2 regions of the Streptomyces sp. NPDC111744 genome follow, and region 1 is predicted to be linked to the other one. Evidence: riboswitches for the same ligand, from Rfam matches in the RefSeq annotation. Region 1 holds a riboswitch; the other holds the start of a gene.

Region 1 (4,523 bases):
TCCGTGCCTCCGGACAGGACGTTCACACCGGCCTCGCGGGCGTCGGGCGCGGTGAGCCGCTCGGCGAGGATGCGCGCACCCTCCACCGTACGGCGCTGGCGCTCCTTGAAGTCCTCCGAGGCGGCGACCTTGAAGGAGACCGCCTTCGCCGCGATCACATGCTCCAGGGGACCGCCCTGGAAGCCCGGGAAGACGGACGAGTTCAGCTTCTTCGCGAAGGCCTGGCGGGCCAGGATGATGCCGCCGCGGGGACCGCCGAGCGTCTTGTGGGTGGTGGAGGTGACCACGTCGGCGTACGGCACCGGGTTCGCGTGCAGACCGGCGGCCACCAGGCCGGCGAAGTGGGCCATGTCGACCCACAGGTAGGCCTCGACCTCGTCGGCGATCCGCCGGAACTCGGCGAAGTCCAGTTCGCGCGGGTACGCCGACCAGCCCGCGATGATCACCTTCGGCCGGTGCTCCTTGGCGAGCCGCTCCACCTCGGCCATGTCGACGAGACCGGCGTTGTCGACGTGGTAGGCCACGACGTCGAACTGCTTGCCGGAGAAGTTCAGGCGCATGCCGTGGGTGAGGTGGCCACCGTGGGCGAGGTCCAGACCCAGGATGGTGTCCCCGGGCTGGGCCAGCGCGAACAGGGCCGCCTGGTTGGCGGAGGCACCGGAGTGCGGCTGCACGTTGGCGTACTCGGCGCCGAACAGCTCTTTCACCCGGTCGATGGCGATCTGCTCGGTGACGTCGACGTGCTCGCAGCCGCCGTAGTAGCGGCGGCCCGGGTAGCCCTCGGCGTACTTGTTGGTGAGTACCGAGCCCTGCGCCTCCATGACCGCGACCGGAGCGAAGTTCTCCGAGGCGATCATCTCCAGGGTGGACTGCTGGCGCTCCAGCTCGGCGTCGACCGCGGCCGCGACCTCCGGGTCGAGCTCGTGCAGGGGCGTGTTCAGAACGGACATCTTTTTCTACGACTCCTCAGCCGGTGTCTCTACGGTCCTCAGCCGGCGGTGAAGGCGGTGTACTCGTCGGCGGAGAGCAGGTCGGCCGGCTCGTCCGCGACGCGCACCTTGAACAGCCAGCCGCCCTCGAAGGGGGCCGAGTTCACCAGGGACGGGTCGTCCACGACGTCCTCGTTGACCTCGGTGATCTCACCGGTGACCGGCGAGTACAGGTCGGAGACCGACTTGGTCGACTCCAGCTCGCCGCAGGACTCGCCCGCGGTCACGGTGTCGCCGACGGCCGGGAGCTGGACGAAGACGACGTCACCGAGCGCGTTGGCCGCGTGCTCCGTGATGCCGACCGTCGCCACGCCGTCCGCGGCGGCCGACAGCCACTCGTGCTCCTTGCTGTAACGCAGCTGCTGGGGGTTGCTCATGGCCTGAATTCTCCTGTACGCGGGGGAGTGCTGGTGAAAGAGGACTGCTGGAAAGAGATGTGAGCAGCGGAAATGTGCGCAGGGTCACGCGCCGCCGCGTTCAGTGTCTCCTCTGGGTCTACCTCTGGGGTCTACTTCTGGCGCTTGTAGAACGGCAGCGCCACGACCTCGTACGGTTCGTGGCTGCCCCGGATGTCCACGGCCACGCCCGCCGTGCCCGGCGCCGAGTGCGCCGCGTCGACGTACGCCATGGCGATGGGCCTGCCCAGGGTGGGGGAGGGGGCACCGGAGGTGACCTCGCCGATCACCTCGCCGCCGGCGACCACCGGGTACCCGGCGCGCGGCACCCGGCGGCCCTCGGCGATCAGGCCGACCAGCACCCGCGGCGGCCGGGCGGCGGCGCGGTCGGCGGCCTCCCGGAGCGCCTCGCGCCCCACGAAGTCGCCCTCCTTCTCGAACTTCACCACCCGGCCGAGCCCGGCGTCGAAGGGGGTCAGCGAGGTGGTCAGCTCGTGCCCGTAGAGCGGCATGCCGGCCTCCAGGCGCAGGGTGTCCCGGCAGGACAGCCCGCAGGGCACCAGGCCGACACCCTCACCCGCCTCGGTGAGTGCCTGCCACAGCCGCACCGCGTGTTCCGGCTTCACGAACAGCTCGAAGCCGTCCTCGCCGGTGTAGCCGGTGCGCGCGATCAGCGCCGGGACCCCGGCGACGGTGCCGGGCAGCCCCGCGTAGTACTTCAGGCCGTCCAGGTCGGCGTCGGTCAGCGACTTCAGGATGCCCGGCGACTCGGGCCCCTGGACGGCGATCAGCGCGTACGCGTCCCGGTCGTCCCGCACCTCGGCGTCGAACCCGGCGGCACGCTCCGCCAGCGCGTCGAGGACCACCTGGGCGTTGGAGGCGTTGGCCACGACCATGTACTCGGTGTCGGCCAGCCGGTAGACGATCAGGTCGTCGAGGATGCCGCCGTCGGCCCGGCAGATCATGGTGTAGCGGGCGCGCCCGACACCGACGGAGGCGATGTTGCCGACCAGCGCGTGGTTCAGCAGGGCGGCGGCCTGGGGGCCGGTCACGGTGATCTCGCCCATGTGGGAGAGATCGAAGAGCCCGGCCCTGGTCCGCACGGCGACATGCTCGTCGCGCTCGGAGCCGTAGCGCAGGGGCATGTCCCAGCCGGCGAAGTCGGTCATGGTCGCGCCGAGCGCGCGATGCACGGCATCGAGCGCGGTACGGCGGAGTCCAGCGGAATCGGAACTGCTCATCGGTCGGTCGTCTCCCAAGGGTCCCAGGGCATGACAGGCGAGGTCTGTCCTCCCCATCTGTCATCGGAACCTGAGAGGTTCGCCCTGACCACACGAGTGGTCACGGCTTGCACCTTGGGTGGGGCCACTGACACAGCGGCCCGCTTTTCAGATGTGCCTCGCCCGCGCGGTAACGGGGCCTGAGAGATTCAAGGGAGGGACTTGCTCCTTCGGCGCCCCAGCGAAGACTGCTGGGGACTCTCCCGCGCGGATTCAAGCGGCCGGTATGCAGTTGGCGGGCACATCATTGCATGCCGGGCGGAGCTTTGTAACAGGGCTGTGGCGCGGAGCGGACGGAACCGCGAGACACCGTGCATTACCTTCTCTTTACGTTAAGTGGGGAGAACCTTTCCTGAACCCCCGGGGAGGACGATCACGGTGACAAGGACCACGGCATACGGGACGACGGGCATCACCCTGCCGGGACAGCCGACGGCCCCGGCCCGCGAGCGGTGTGACAAGCGCCCCGCACCGGTCGTCCGCGATCTGCGCGACCGGGCCGGACACAGCCCGCACGGCCTGCTCTTCGGCCCGCGTGACCTGGTCGTGGTCACCGGGCTGCCCGGCAGCGGCAAGTCCACCCTGATGCACCGCACCGTCCAGGGCATCCGGATCGACTCCCAGGACACCCGCGACCGCTGGGACGCCCGCCTGGCCCGCTTCCTGCCGTACACCCTCTACCGCCCGCTGGTCCGCCTCGCCCACTACGCCGGACTGCGCCGCGCGCTGCGCACCGGCGAGGGCATGGTCGTGCACGACTGCGGTACCCAGGCCTGGGTGCGTGACTGGCTGGCCCGCGAGGCCCGCCGCCGCGACGGCACCCTGCACCTGCTGCTCCTGGACGTGACGCCGGGCACGGCACTGGACGGTCAGCGCGAGCGTGGCCGGGGCGTCTCCCGGTACGCCTTCCTGCGCCACCGCCACGCCGCCGCCCGCCTGGTGCGTGCGGTGGAGAAGGGCGGCCCGCCCCAGGGCGTCGGCTCGGCGGTGCTCCTGGACCGGGACGCGGCTGACGTGCTGTGCCGGATCGCCTTCGAGAAGGCGGAGAAGCTCGCGGGGTGAGGCTTTCCGGCAAGCGAAGCGCTCGCGGTGAGGTTTGCCGCCAGCGGGGCGCTCGCGGGGTGAGGTTTGCCGCCAGCGGAGCGCTCGCGGGGTGAGGCTTTCCGCAAGCGGAGAAGCTCGCGGGGTGAGGCTTTGTCCCCGCAGGGTGAGGCATTGTCACAGCCACCCGCTAGCCTTTTCAGCCTCAGCAGCAGTGGTTTCCAGCAGGCGGTAGGCAGATGGACTTCCCGGCGGACATTCCCGCGGACTTCCCGGCACAGGCACAGCCCCACCCGCACGGCGGTTGGCCCGGCAACGAGCTGGAGGAGGTCCTGTCGGCCTCCCTCGGCGTCCCCGCGGCGGCGGGCCGGCTCATCGAGGTACTGGGCCGGAGCTTCCTGTGGGTCCCGCTGCCGGAGGGCGGCGGCCCGCACAGCGGCTCGCTGGACCTGCCCACCACGGAGATCCAGGGCCAGGTGTACGTCCCGGTCTTCAGCTCCGAGGAGCAGTTCCGACTGGTGGTCGGCTCCCATCTGTCGTTCACGATCGCCCCGGCCGTCGAGTTCGCCCGCGGTCTGCCCCCGCAGGTCGGCATCGCCGTGAACCCCGGGGGAGTGGTGGGCGTCCCGCTGCCGCCGGAGGCGGTCGCCGAGCTGTGCCGGTCCGGCCGTACCGAACTGGACGGCGCCGCCTCGGGCGGCCGGGTCCGTCTCTTCGAACCGGACTGGCAGGACGACCCGATGGACTTCCTGACCGCGGCCGCCGCCGAGTTCGCGCAGACCGGCGTGGTGGCCACCGCCCGCCGCTGCCTGGCCGCG
Region 2 (4,523 bases), on a different contig from region 1:
AGATGTGAGAAACGCGCCCACGATCCTGCATCTCGACATGGATGCCTTCTACGCCTCGGTGGAGCAGGCATCCAAGCCGAGTCTGCGCGGGAAGGCCGTGGTCGTGGGCGGGCTCGGACCGCGCGGGGTGGTGGCCACCGCCTCGTACGAGGCACGGGTGTTCGGGGTGCACTCCGCGATGCCGATGGCACAGGCGCGCAGGCTGGCGCCGAACGCCGCGTATCTCGTGCCGCGCTTCGGGTTGTACCGGTCGATCAGCGAGCAGGTGATGGCGCTGCTGCACGAGCTGTCGCCGCTGGTGGAGCCGTTGAGCCTGGACGAGGCGTTCGTCGACCTGGAGGCGGGTGAGGTGGCCTGGGACGCGGTGTCGGCGCGGCTGGTGGGGGAGAAGCTGCGCGCGGACATACGGGCGGCCACGGGGCTCTCCGGGTCGGTCGGGCTCGCCGCCTCCAAGATGCTCGCGAAGATCGCCTCCGAGCAGGCCAAGCCGGACGGGCTGGTGCTGATCGAGCCGGGCACGGAGCGGGCGATGCTCGGGCCGATGTCGGTGCGGACCCTGCCGGGCGTGGGGCCGGCGACGGGGGACCATCTGCGGCGGGCCGGGATCACCACGGTCGACGAGATCGCCGAGGCGGGGGAGGACGAGCTGGTACGGCTGCTGGGCAAGGCCCATGGGCATGCGCTGCACGCGATGGCACTGGCGCACGACGAACGGCCGGTGGTCGCCGAGCGGGAGGCCAAGTCGGTATCCGTCGAGGACACGTACGACGTGGACATCCATGACCGGCTGCGGGTGGGGATGGAGGTGCAGCGGCTGGCCGACCGGTGTGTGCGCAGGCTCCGGGGGGCCGGGCTGTCGGGGCGGACCATCGTGCTGAAGGTACGGCGGTACGACTTCTCGACGCTCACCCGGTCGGAGACGCTCAGGGGGCCGACCGACGATCCGGCGGTGGTGCGGGAGGCGGCCGCGCGGTTGCTGGACTCGGTGGACACGACGGGGGGTGTGCGGTTGCTGGGGGTGGGGGTGACGGGGCTGGCCGACTTCACACAGGAGGATCTGTTCGCGCAGGCGGCGGGGGAGGCGGCAGAGGTCCTGGCGGAGGAGGACGCGGCCGAGCCGGTCGCCGAGCAGGAGGTGGTCGTAGAGCGGAGATGGCCTTCGGGGCACGACGTCCGGCATGCCGAGTACGGACACGGGTGGGTGCAGGGGAGTGGGCTGGGGAGGGTGACGGTTCGGTTCGAGACGCCGGGGTCGGTGGAGCCGGGGCGGGTGCGGACGTTCCGGGTGGAGGATCCTGAGCTGGAGCCGGTGGATCCGTTGCCGTTGGTGCCGGAGATTCCAGTGGACGGGGTTGGTGCGTGACCCGGGGTGAGGGCTGGGCGGAGGTGGGGGTCGCTTACCGGCGCTCGCAGGACGCCTCCCCCAGAGGGGGCATCCCCAGCGTCCACCCGTGCCGCCCCAGCGGCACGACTGCCCGCGGCTGGAGAGGCGCGCGCGCCGTCTACGCGCCCGCGTCCTCGGTTCCCGCCAGTTTGCCGAAGTCGTGGTCCGGGTGGTCGGCGGGTGGGGCGGTCATGTCCAGGCCGTAGTGGTGATAGAGCTGAAGTTCCTGCTCCGGGGAGAGGTGGCGGCCCACGCCGAAGTCGGGGGCATCTTTGATCAGGGCGCGGTCGAAGGGGACCTGGAGGGTGCCCTCGACCAGCTCGCTGGGCTCCAGGGGCACGAAGGCGTCCCGGGAGAACAGGCCGGTGCGTATGGCCGCCCACTCCGGCACACCGGTCGCGTCGTCGAGGTAGACCTCGTCGATCGTGCCGATCTTCGTGCCGTGGCAGTCGAACGCCTTGCGGCCGATCAGGTTGCGCGGATCAATGTCGGTCTGCACGGGCCCTCCACTTGGTCGCAACTCATCCGTAAGCACTACAAAAGAGCACATTGAAGGAGGCGGCCACTCGAAGGTCCGTGCGTTGCCCTCGCTGGTAGGCTGGCAAGCGGCTGCTGACCCCGTGCGGGAGAGTCCTCCGGGCAGACCGGAGGCGCCGAAGGAGCAAATCCTCCCCGGAATCTCTCAGGCTCACGTACCGCACGGACGAGGTCACTCTGGAAAGCAGGGCGGGCGTCGACGGCGTCCGCTCTCACCGACGGTGAAAGCCGGATCCCCTGGGCGTCCGGCGAAGCTCTCAGGTTGAGATGACAGAGGGGGAGGCCGTCGGGGTGCCCGCCTGGGTACCCCTCGAAGGTCGCGTCAGACCAGGAGGCCTCCGCAATGACCGCCCAGCGTGTTCCGCTCTCCGAGCTTGAACAGGGAATCCCGTTCGAGCAGCGCCATATCGGGCCCGATCACGGGGCCCGGGCCAAGATGCTCGCCCAGGTCGGGTACGGCTCGCTCGACGAGCTGACCGCTGCCGCCGTGCCGGACGTGATCAAGAACGCCGACACCCTGGAACTGCCGGGTGCGCGCACCGAGGCCGAGGTGCTGGCCGAACTGCGGTCGCTGGCGGACCGGAACCAGGTGCTCGACTCGATGATCGGGCTCGGCTACTACGGCACCTTCACGCCGCCCGTCATCCTGCGCAACGTGATGGAGAACCCTGCCTGGTACACGGCTTACACCCCGTATCAGCCGGAGATCTCCCAGGGCCGGCTGGAAGCGCTGCTGAACTTCCAGACCATGGTCGCCGACCTCACCGGGCTGCCCACCTCCGGTGCCTCGCTGCTCGACGAGGGCACGGCCGCCGCCGAGGCCATGGCTCTGTCGCTGCGCATGGGCAAGAACAAGAAGGGCGTCTTCGTCATCGACGCGGACGCGCTGCCGCAGACCGTCGCCGTGATCCGGACGCGGGCCGAACCGACGGGGGTCGAGGTCGTCGTCGCGGACCTCAGCGACGGGATTCCGGCGGACCTCGCCTCGCGTGAGATCAACGGGGTGCTCGTCCAGTACCCCGGTGCTTCCGGTGCCGTACGCGACATCAAGCCGCTCGTCGAGCAGGCGCACGGGCTGGGCGCGCTCGTCACCGTCGCCGCCGACCTGCTCGCGCTGACGCTGCTGACCTCGCCGGGTGAGCTGGGCGCCGACATCGCCGTCGGTACGACCCAGCGGTTCGGTGTGCCGATGGGCTTCGGCGGGCCGCACGCGGGCTACATGGCGGTGCGGGAGAAGTTCGCGCGCAGCCTGCCCGGGCGGCTCGTGGGCGTGTCCGTGGACGCCGACGGGCACAAGGCCTACCGGCTCGCGCTGCAGACGCGCGAACAGCACATCCGCCGTGAGAAGGCCACCAGCAACATCTGCACCGCGCAGGTGCTGCTCGCCGTGATGGCCGGCATGTACGCCGTCTACCACGGGCCCGAGGGGCTGCGGGCCATCGCCCGGCGAACCCACCGCTACGCCACGATCCTGGCCGCGGGGCTCAGGGCCGGCGGGGTCGAGATCGTGCACGGCGCCTACTTCGACACTCTCACCGCGCGCGTGCCCGGCAAGGCCGCCGAGGTCGTCGCCGCCGCCCGGCAGAGCGGTGTCAACCTGCGGCTCGTGGACGCGGACCACGTCTCCATGGCCTGCGACGAGACCACCACGCGGGCCCAGCTGGGCGCCGTATGGACGGCGTTCGGCGTCGAGGGCGACGTCGAGACGCTGGACGCGGTCGCCGAGGACACGCTGCCCGAGGCGCTGCTGCGCGGCGACGGCTACCTGGCCCACCCCGTCTTCCACGAGCACCGTTCCGAGACCGCGATGCTGCGCTACCTGCGCCGGCTCGCCGACCGGGACTACGCGCTGGACCGGGGCATGATCCCGCTGGGCTCCTGCACCATGAAGCTCAACGCGACGACCGAGATGGAGCCGGTCACCTGGCCCGAGTTCGGCCAGCTGCACCCCTTCGCGCCCGCCGAGCAGGCGCAGGGCTATCTGACGCTCATCCGTGAGCTGGAGGAGCGGCTCGCCGAGGTCACCGGCTACGACAAGGTGTCGCTCCAGCCCAATGCCGGGTCACAGGGTGAGCTGGCCGGGCTGCTCGCCGTACGCGCCTACCACCGTGCCAACGGCGATGCGCAGCGGACCGTCTGCCTGATCCCTTCCTCCGCGCACGGCACCAACGCCGCCAGCGCCGTCATGGCCGGGATGAAGGTCGTCGTCGTGAAGACCGCCGAGGACGGCGAGATCGATGTCGAGGACCTGCGGGCGAAGATCGAGCAGCACCGCGACCAGCTCGCCGTGCTGATGATCACATACCCGTCCACGCACGGCGTGTTCGAGGAGCATGTCGCGGACATCTGCGGGCAGGTGCACGAGGCCGGCGGCCAGGTGTACGTCGACGGGGCCAACCTCAACGCCCTGGTCGGGGTCGCCAAGCCGGGGCACTTCGGCGGCGACGTCTCCCACCTCAACCTGCACAAGACCTTCTGCATCCCGCACGGCGGCGGTGGGCCGGGCGTCGGTCCGGTGGCCGTACGGGCCCACCTGGCGCCGTACCTGCCGAACCACCCGCTCCAGCCGGCCGCCGGGCCGCAGACCGGTGTCGGACCGATC

Evidence for each region. Region 1 has a riboswitch for glycine ahead of gcvT (glycine cleavage system aminomethyltransferase GcvT). Riboswitches for the same ligand answer to the same signal wherever they lie in the genome.
Region 2: another riboswitch for glycine. It lies ahead of gcvP (aminomethyl-transferring glycine dehydrogenase); the one in region 1 lies ahead of gcvT (glycine cleavage system aminomethyltransferase GcvT).

What each region holds. Positions count from the first base shown of each region.
Region 1 covers NZ_JBVKCG010000009.1:32,356-36,878, forward strand. The annotation lists gene glyA (serine hydroxymethyltransferase) at 1-950, opposite strand, end outside; gene gcvH (glycine cleavage system protein GcvH) at 989-1,366, opposite strand; gene gcvT (glycine cleavage system aminomethyltransferase GcvT) at 1,498-2,625, opposite strand; glycine riboswitch at 2,673-2,782, opposite strand; glycine riboswitch at 2,783-2,880, opposite strand; gene ACZ7OO_RS21295 (AAA family ATPase) at 3,037-3,726, shown strand; gene ACZ7OO_RS21300 (enhanced serine sensitivity protein SseB) at 3,945-4,523, shown strand, end outside.
Region 2 covers NZ_JBVKCG010000015.1:8,988-13,510, forward strand. The annotation lists partial or broken gene ACZ7OO_RS28735 (DNA polymerase IV) at 5-1,590, shown strand; gene ACZ7OO_RS28740 (PRC-barrel domain-containing protein) at 1,503-1,883, opposite strand; glycine riboswitch at 1,998-2,092, shown strand; gene gcvP (aminomethyl-transferring glycine dehydrogenase) at 2,265-4,523, shown strand, end outside.